Linked DNA regions of Pseudonocardia sp. HH130630-07. The protein of the gene in region 2 interacts with the protein of the main gene of each other region in a pairwise test. Links are inferred from orthologs where the notes say so. Each region holds a gene or a part of one and is shown on either strand. Other genes may lie near its edges.

What was found. The genes of interacting proteins can lie anywhere in the genome.
Region 1: the proteins of AFB00_RS12670 (region 2) and ctaD interact in binary tests that used the Escherichia coli proteins (3 or more experiments, as listed by UniProt). The link is inferred for Pseudonocardia sp. HH130630-07 from one-to-one orthologs.

What each region holds. Positions count from the first base shown.
Region 1 is NZ_CP013854.1:3,783,637-3,787,499, reverse strand. What follows is about bases 226-3,109. They hold ctaD (aa3-type cytochrome oxidase subunit I), read right to left. Parts: upstream 2,603-3,109; coding sequence 848-2,602; downstream 226-847. Other genes in these bases: AFB00_RS17985 (acyltransferase family protein), read left to right, coding at 2,864-3,109; serB (phosphoserine phosphatase SerB), read right to left, coding at 226-846. Also shown: more of serB, read right to left, coding at 1-225; more of AFB00_RS17985, read left to right, coding at 3,110-3,863. UniProt on the Escherichia coli protein: Cytochrome bo(3) ubiquinol oxidase is the terminal enzyme in the aerobic respiratory chain of E.coli that predominates when cells are grown at high aeration.
Region 2 is NZ_CP013854.1:2,594,598-2,598,519, forward strand. The notes cover bases 367-3,309. They hold AFB00_RS12670 (pyridoxal phosphate-dependent aminotransferase), read left to right. Parts: upstream 367-1,224; coding sequence 1,225-2,394; downstream 2,395-3,309. Other genes in these bases: AFB00_RS12665 (MaoC/PaaZ C-terminal domain-containing protein), read left to right, coding at 367-890; AFB00_RS12675 (polyketide cyclase), read left to right, coding at 2,391-2,816; AFB00_RS12680 (VC0807 family protein), read right to left, coding at 2,788-3,309. Outside these bases: AFB00_RS12660 (3-oxoacyl-ACP reductase), read left to right, coding at 1-4; more of AFB00_RS12665, read left to right, coding at 6-366; more of AFB00_RS12680, read right to left, coding at 3,310-3,468; AFB00_RS12685 (cytochrome P450), read right to left, coding at 3,615-3,922. UniProt on the Escherichia coli protein: Shows aminotransferase activity with methionine and histidine as substrates, and to a lesser extent also with phenylalanine.

The DNA.
Region 1 (3,863 bases), 1.2 Mb from region 2 along the record:
GCCGCACCGGTAGCCGAGGCGCTTCAGGGTCCGGATCGTGGTGCGGGCGCCGGGGGTCAGCTCGATCTCGGCGGCGACCTCGTCGACGACCGACGCGGGCAGCCCGCGCAGCGCGGCGACCCGGCGTTCGAGGGACTCGGCGAAGTCCAGCTGCCCGGCCATCGCCTCCTCGGTGACCCGCCGGACCTCGGTCTCCACGTCCGCCCCGGCGCGGGCCGCGAGCATCTCGATGACCTCGCCCTGGATGAGCGTGGAGTCGACGTCGAAGACGATGAGCCGCTTGCTGCGCCGGGCCAGCCCGGCCCGCGCGACCGCGACGTCCACGCCGGCCTGCCGGGCCACACCGACCAGGCGCTTGCGCAGGGTGCCGGGCGGGTAGGAGTCGGCGTCGTCGTCCGGGACCGGCGAGACGAGCAGTTCCAGGCCGGTCACCGGGTAGTCGGCGACCCGGCGGATGGCGTCGATGTTCGCCCCGACCGCGGCCAGCTCGGCGGCGATCGCACCGAACGCGCGGGCGGTGATCGGGCGGCCCAGCACCGTCACGACGTGCGTCGACGGCGGCCGGGATCCGACGACGCCGTCCCGCTGGATCTCGATGTGCACCGACATCGCGATCGAGTCCATGGCCTCGCCGACGGACTCCTGCAGGTCCTCGGCGTCCCCCTCGGGCACGACCAGCGCGCCGAGGGTGAGCCGGCCGTTCACGACGACCTGTTCCAGGTCGAGCAGTTCGACCCCGGCCGCGGTGAGCGCGGCGAACAGGACGGAGCTGACACCGGGCCGGTCCGGCCCGGTCACCGTGACGAGCACGGTCGGCCGGGCCGGATCGGGGGCGGCCAGCGCCACCTCAGTTGTGCTTGGGGTCGTCGTCCGGCATGGACTCCTTGCCGACCTGGTGGGCGAGGACCTCGGTCGGGTGCGCCCTGCCGCCGACGTGCGCCTCGGCGCGCGCCTTCTCGACGAGGTGCGGGTAGTGCAGGTCGAACGCCGGGCGCTCGGAGCGGATCCGGGGCAGCTCGGTGAAGTTGTGCCGCGGCGGCGGGGACGAGGTCGCCCACTCCAGCGAGTTGCCGAAGCCCCACGGGTCGTCGACGTCGCAGACCCGGCCGAACCGGTAGCTCTTGAACACGTTGTAGAAGAACGGCAGCGTCGAGGCGCCCAGCACGAACGCGCCGATCGACGAGATCATGTTCAGCGTGGTGAAGCCGTCCATCGGCAGGTAGTCGGCGTACCGGCGCGGGTAGCCCTCGTTGCCCAGCCAGTGCTGCACCAGGAACGTCAGGTGGAAGCCGATGAACGTCAGCCAGAAGTGGATCTTGCCGAGCGTCTCGTCGAGGAACCGGCCGGTCATCTTCGGGAACCAGAAGTAGATCCCGCCGAAGGTCGCGAACACGATCGTGCCGTAGAGCACGTAGTGGAAGTGCGCGACCACGAAGTAGGTGTCCGACACGTGGAAGTCCACCGGCGGCATCGCGAGCAGGATGCCGGTCAGGCCGCCGAAGAGGAACGTCACCAGGAAGCCGACCGAGAACAGCATCGGCGTCTCGTAGGTGATCTTGCCCTTCCACAGCGTGCCGATCCAGTTGACGAACTTGACGCCCGTCGGGATCGCGATGAGGAAGGTCGTGAAGGAGAAGAACGCCAGCATGACCGCGCCGGTCGCGTACATGTGGTGCGCCCACACCGCGACGGACAGGGCGGCGATCGCGATGGTCGCGAAGACCAGGCTCTTGTAGCCGAACAGCGGCTTGCGGGCGAACACCGGGAAGATCTCGGAGACGATGCCGAAGAACGGCAGCGCCACGATGTAGACCTCGGGATGGCCGAAGAACCAGAACAGGTGCTGCCAGAGCACCACGCCGCCGTTGGCCGGGTCGAACACGTGGGCACCGAGGTGCCGGTCCGCGGCCAGGCCGAGCAGGGCGGCGGTGAGGATCGGGAACGCGATCAGTACCAGCAGCGCGGTGATGAAGATGTTCCAGGTGAAGATCGACATCCGGAACATCGTCATGCCGGGCGCCCGCATGCAGACGATCGTCGTCACGAAGTTGACGCCACCGAGGATGGTGCCCAGACCCGAGACGACCAGACCCATGATCCACAGGTCACCACCGACACCGGGCGAGCGGATCGCGTCCGACAGCGGGGTGTAGGCGAACCAGCCGAAGTCGGCGGCGCCACCCGGGGTCAGGAAGCCGGAGACGACGATCAGGCCGCCGAACAGGTACAGCCAGTAGGAGAACGAGTTGAGTCGCGGGAACGCCACGTCGGGCGCACCGATCTGCAGCGGCACGATGTAGTTCGCGAACCCGAAGACGATCGGCGTCGCGAACAGCAGCAGCATGATCGTGCCGTGCATCGTGAACAGCTGATTGTACTGCTCGGTCGAGAGGAACTGCAGCTCCGGACGCGCGAGCTCGGCACGGATCAGCAGCGCCATCACACCGCCGACGGCGAAGAAGCCGAACGACGTGATGAGGTACAGGATCGCGATGTCCTTCGGATCCGTCGTCCGCAGCATCCTGAGGAACGTGGATCCCTTGCCCTCCCGGCGCGCCGGATACGGGCGCGTCGAGATCGGCTTGGGCTCGACGGCTGTCACCTGGGCCTCCATGCACTTGCCTGACCTGACCACGTCCTCGCGGACGGGTGGACTGTACTTCCCGGCCGGCGAGGTGCGCCCGGCGGCCGGGGAAGATCCACCGGGGGCTCCCGGCCCGTCCGCAGGACGCGTGACGATTGTGCTCTACGAAGGGTAGAACGACCACCCCCCGACCGCGTAACCAGGGCCTCGTTCCGCGGCGGATCCGAGCGCGGAGGGTGGGTCGGGGCGCCGGGTTCGATCTCTGTCACCGTATCGGGTGTGGTCGTGCGGACGTCTGATCCCGGGCGGACCGGGCCCCGGCGCCGGGAGCCCGGCTGGGACGCGCTGCGTGGCGGCTTCGTGCTGCTGGTCGTGCTCTACCACGGCACCCACCTCGGCCCGGTGCTGCATCCCGAGCTGATCCCCCGCCGGTTGTCCTTCGACCACCAGGTCGGGGCGAGCCTGCTGCTCGTCGTGTCCGCCTACTTCGCCTGCGCCACCCTCGGCCGACACTCGCCGGGGCGGTACTGGTGGAACCGGATGGCGCGGCTGCTGCCCGCGTTCGTCGTGGCGGTCCCGGTGGCCTGGATCGCGCTCCGGTTCGTCTCACCGGAGGACTGGCCGTCGCCGCCGGCCGGGGAGATGCTCACCAACTGGCTGATGCTGGGCAACTGGGACACCGACCGCTTCCCGTGGCTGGACCCCGCGTTCTGGACGCTGCCGCTGCAGCTCATGGCGTTCACCGCCGCCGCGGCGCTGAGTACCACCCGCTGGGGGTCCGGCGTCCGGCTGCGGGTGCTGCTCTGGGCCGCGGTGCTGGTGCCGCTGCTGCTCTGGCCGCTGCGGGCCCGTCCGGGGGACCCGATGGACCCGCCGGCGTGGTTCCGGATCGCCGTCGACGGGCTCGGCTTCCACCGGCTGCACCTGTTCGTCGCCGGGATCGTCGTGTGGCTGTGGTCGACCCGCCGAATGCGGCCGGGGCACGCCGCGGCGCTGCTCGCGCTGTGCGGCGCCGCCCAGTTCGTGCACGGTCTCGCCCCGGGCCCGGACGGCGTCGTCCTGATCGACGGCGACCACGTCGACGCGGTCGCCGCCGCACTGGTCTGCGCCGGGATCGTGCTGGTGGCCGTCGTGTCCCGGCTACCGCGGCCGGGCTCCTGGACACCGGCGCCACTGGCCTCCGAGATGCGCTGGCTGGCCGGCGTCTCCTACGGCGTCTACCTGGTGCACCAGACCGTCGGCTACGTCGTGATGCGGCGGCTGCAGGACGTCGGCGTCG
Region 2 (3,922 bases):
CTGAGATGACGGGTCCCGCCGGTCGCACCACCACCGAGCTGACGGGCCCGCCCGCGCTCGGCCCGCGCTACGCCGCGGCCGCGGTGTCGGCCGTGCTGCCCGGTGGCCGGCCGCGCGAGCTGCCGGCCCGCGAGATCGTCCGCCGCGGGGTCACGGTCGATCCGGGGCACCTCGCGGACTACGCGCGGGTCTGCGGGTTCCGGGTCGGTGACGCGCTCCCGCTCACCTACCCGCACCTGCTGACGTTCCCGCTGCAGGTCGTGCTGATGGCCGACCGCGCGTTCCCACTCGCGCTGCCCGGGATGGTGCACATCGCGAACCGGATCACCGCGCACCGGGGGATCGCCACGGACGAGACGCTCGACGTCCAGGTGTACGCGGAGCGGTTCGGCCGCCACCCGAAGGGCGCCCGGGTGGACCTCGTCGGGATCGTCTCGGCGGGTGGCGAGCCGGTCTGGGAGGGGCGCAGCACCTACCTGGCCCGCGGCGCGCGGGCGCCGTCGGAGGTGACCGGACCCGGCATCGACGAGCCGGACGCCCCCACCGGGCCGGCGAGCGCGCTGTGGCGGGTCGGCGCGGACACCGGCCGTCGATACGCCGCGGTCTCCGGCGACGTGAACCCGATCCACCTGCACCCGCTCACCGCGCGGGCGACGGGTTTCCCGCGGGCGATCGCGCACGGCATGTGGACGGCGGCGCGCGCCGCGGCGTCGCTGGCGGGCCGGATCCCGGACGCCTGCACCTACGACGTCGCGTTCCGCAGCCCGTTGCTGCTCCCGTCCCGGGCGGAGCTGGTCACCGCGCCCGGCGCCGGCGGCGCGTGGGGTCTCGCGGTCCGCAGCGCAAGGAAACCGGAAAGGGTGCACCTGACCGGCCGGATCGACGGGTAGACCGGAGTCGTCACCCGGCCGGGTGGCTCTGAATCGGTCCACAGGCCGGTTCAGCAACGCAACCCCGGTGACGGGCGTCCACCTCTACGTCCACCATCGGTCATCCGACAGCAGTGAGGAGGTCACCCATGAGCACCACGACCATCGAGGACACTGTCGACACCGAGGAGCAGGACGAGACGCACATCGTCCGCGGCCTCGACTGACCGCGCCGGAAGCCCGCCCGGCGGCGGTGGAACCCACCGCGCCCACCAGCGGGCCCGGGCCCGTACTCCGGCAGCGCAGAACCTCGATCAGGGGCTGCGCCGCCCGGGTGCCGGTCTAGGGTCGGGGCATGCTCGTCGAGCGCATGCGCCCGTTCACCTCCACGATCTTCACCGAGATCTCCCGGCTCGCGGTCGAGACCGGTGCGATCAACCTCGGTCAGGGTTTCCCGGACACCGACGGCCCGGCCTCCCTGCTCGCCGACGCCGCCGCGAACATCACCGAGCGCGGCGCCAACCAGTACCCGCCCGGCCCCGGCGTGCCGGCCCTGCGCGCTGCGGTGGCCGAGCACCAGCGCCGCTTCCACGGCCTCACGGTCGACCCGGCCGACGTCGTCGTCACCACCGGGGCGACCGAGGCGATCGCGGCGACCCTGCTGGGGCTGTGCGGCCCCGGCGACGAGGTCGTCGTCTTCGAGCCCACCTACGACTCCTACGCCGCGTCCGTCGCGCTCGCCGGTGCCACCCTGAAGCCGGTCCTGCTGCACCCGCCGGCCTTCGGCTTCGACGACGACGAGCTGGCCGCCGCGTTCTCCGACCGCACCCGGGTGGTGCTGGTCAACACCCCGCACAACCCGACCGGGACGGTGTTCACGCCCGCGCAGCTGACCCGGATCGGGGAGCTGGCCGTCGCCCACGACGCGGTGATCGTGACCGACGAGGTCTACGAGCACATGACCTACGACGGCGTCCGGCACGTCCCGACGGCCACGCTGCCGGGCCTCGCCGAGCGGACGCTGACGATCTCCTCGGCCGGCAAGACGTTCTCGGTCACCGGCTGGAAGGTCGGCTGGGTGCACGGGCCGCCGGAGCTGGTCGCGGCGCCGCGGGCGGTGAAGCAGTTCCTCACCTTCCACGGCGGCGCGCCGTTCCAGCCGGCCGTGGCGAACGCGCTCGCGCTCGGCGACGACTTCTACGCAGGCGTCACCGCCGACCTGACCCGCAAGCGGGACCTGCTCTCGGCCGGGCTGCGGGCCGCCGGGTTCGACGTGCTCATCCCGCAGGGCACCTACTTCGTCGTCGCGGACCCGCGCCCGCTCGGGTTCGACGACGGCGTCGAGCTGGCCTGGGCGCTGCCGGAGCGGTGCGGGGTCGCGGCCGTCCCGATGTCGGTGTTCTGCCCGACCGGTGCGGGGGCGGCGGCGACCCGGCCGCTGGTGCGGTTCGCGTTCTGCAAGCGGGACGAGGTGCTGGCCGAGGCCGCGGAGCGGCTCGCCGGACTCGCCACGGCGACGTCATGAGGGTCGTGGGGTCCCGGCACGTCGGCGTCGTCGTCGCCGTGCCGCCCGGGACGGTCTACGCCTGGGTCCGCGACCCGCGGAACCTGCCGCGCTGGGCGGCCGGGGTCGGGGACCGGATCGAGGAGCGGGACGGCCGGTGGCTGGTCCCCGGCGGCCCGCTGGGGGAGATCGAGATCCGGTTCGTCCCGGAGAACGCCTGGGGCGTGCTGGACCACGAGGTGGTCCTGCCGTCGGGGGAGGTCGCGTACAACCCGCTGCGGGTGGTGCCGCACCCGCTGGGCGCGGAGATCGTGTTCAGCGTGCGCCGCGCCCCGGCGGCGACCGACGCGGAGTTCGAGCGCGACGTCGCCGCCGTCGTCGCGGACCTGGAGCGGTTGCGCGGGCTGCTGGAGGTCACGCCCCGGCCCGGACCGCCCGCCTGAGCATGACCGCCAGCAGCGCGGACAGCCCGGTCCACACCGCGATCGACTGCACCGCCAGCACCGGGACCGCGACGGCCACCGGCAGCGTGTAGGCCAGCGCCACCCGCAGCACCGCCTCCCCGGCCATGACCAGCGCGGCGACCGTGGTGGCCCGGGTCAGCAGCCGCCGGAACGCGGCGTTGGTGCGCCACTGGCGGTCCAGCAGCTCCGGCAGCTCCGGGCGCTGCATCCGGCCGAACGAGCACATCGCGGTGTAGACCAGCGGTCGCACCCGCAGCAGCAGGGAGCCGCCGAGCAGCACCGCCAGCACGACCGTGCCCAGCGCCTCGCGGGCGACGGCGAACCGGGCGTCCCCGCTGACGAGCGACGTCGCGAGGCCGATCCCGATGGTCGCCAGCACGATCCCGCCCACCGGCTCGATCCGCCGGGAGCGGACCGCCTGCACCAGCACGTGGCAGGCCGGTGGCAGCGCCGACCAGGCCAGCGCCGCGACGTCGGAGAACCCGCGGGCGGTCAGCACCAGGTAGACCAGGTACGGCAGGAGCGCGTCGACGAGCAGCGACGGTCCCGCGGAACGCAGGAACGCCCGGGGCCCGCCGCCTCCGGACGGCGTCGGGACGGGTGTGGTGCGGTCGGTGTCCGCCGGGGTCATCGCGGGGCCTCCTCGTCGTGGGTGACGGGATCGAGCCTCGCGCCGGAGAGGGGTGTGGGGGATCAACCTCCGGGTCGAGCCCGGGTGGAGATCGGCCGCACCGGCACGGGTGGCGCCGGCGCGGCCGTGGCCTGCCGGTCAGCCCCTCACCAGGTGACGGGGAGCTGCCAGGCGCCGAAGATGGCGGCGTCGTCCTTGAAGTCGATCTCGTCCGGCTGCGCGGCCAGCCGCAGGCCGGGGATCCGGCGCAGCAGCGTCTCGAAGACGACCTCGAGCTCCAGCCGGGCGAGGTTCTGCCCGAGGCACTGGTGCGGGCCGTAGCCGAACGCGAGGTGCCGGCGGCTGCCGCGGGTCAGGTCGAGGTCCTCGGGCCCGTCGAACGCGCGCGGATCGCGGTTGGCGGCCAGGCCGGAGACCACGACGCCCTCCCCGGCGCGGATCGTCCGGCCGGCGA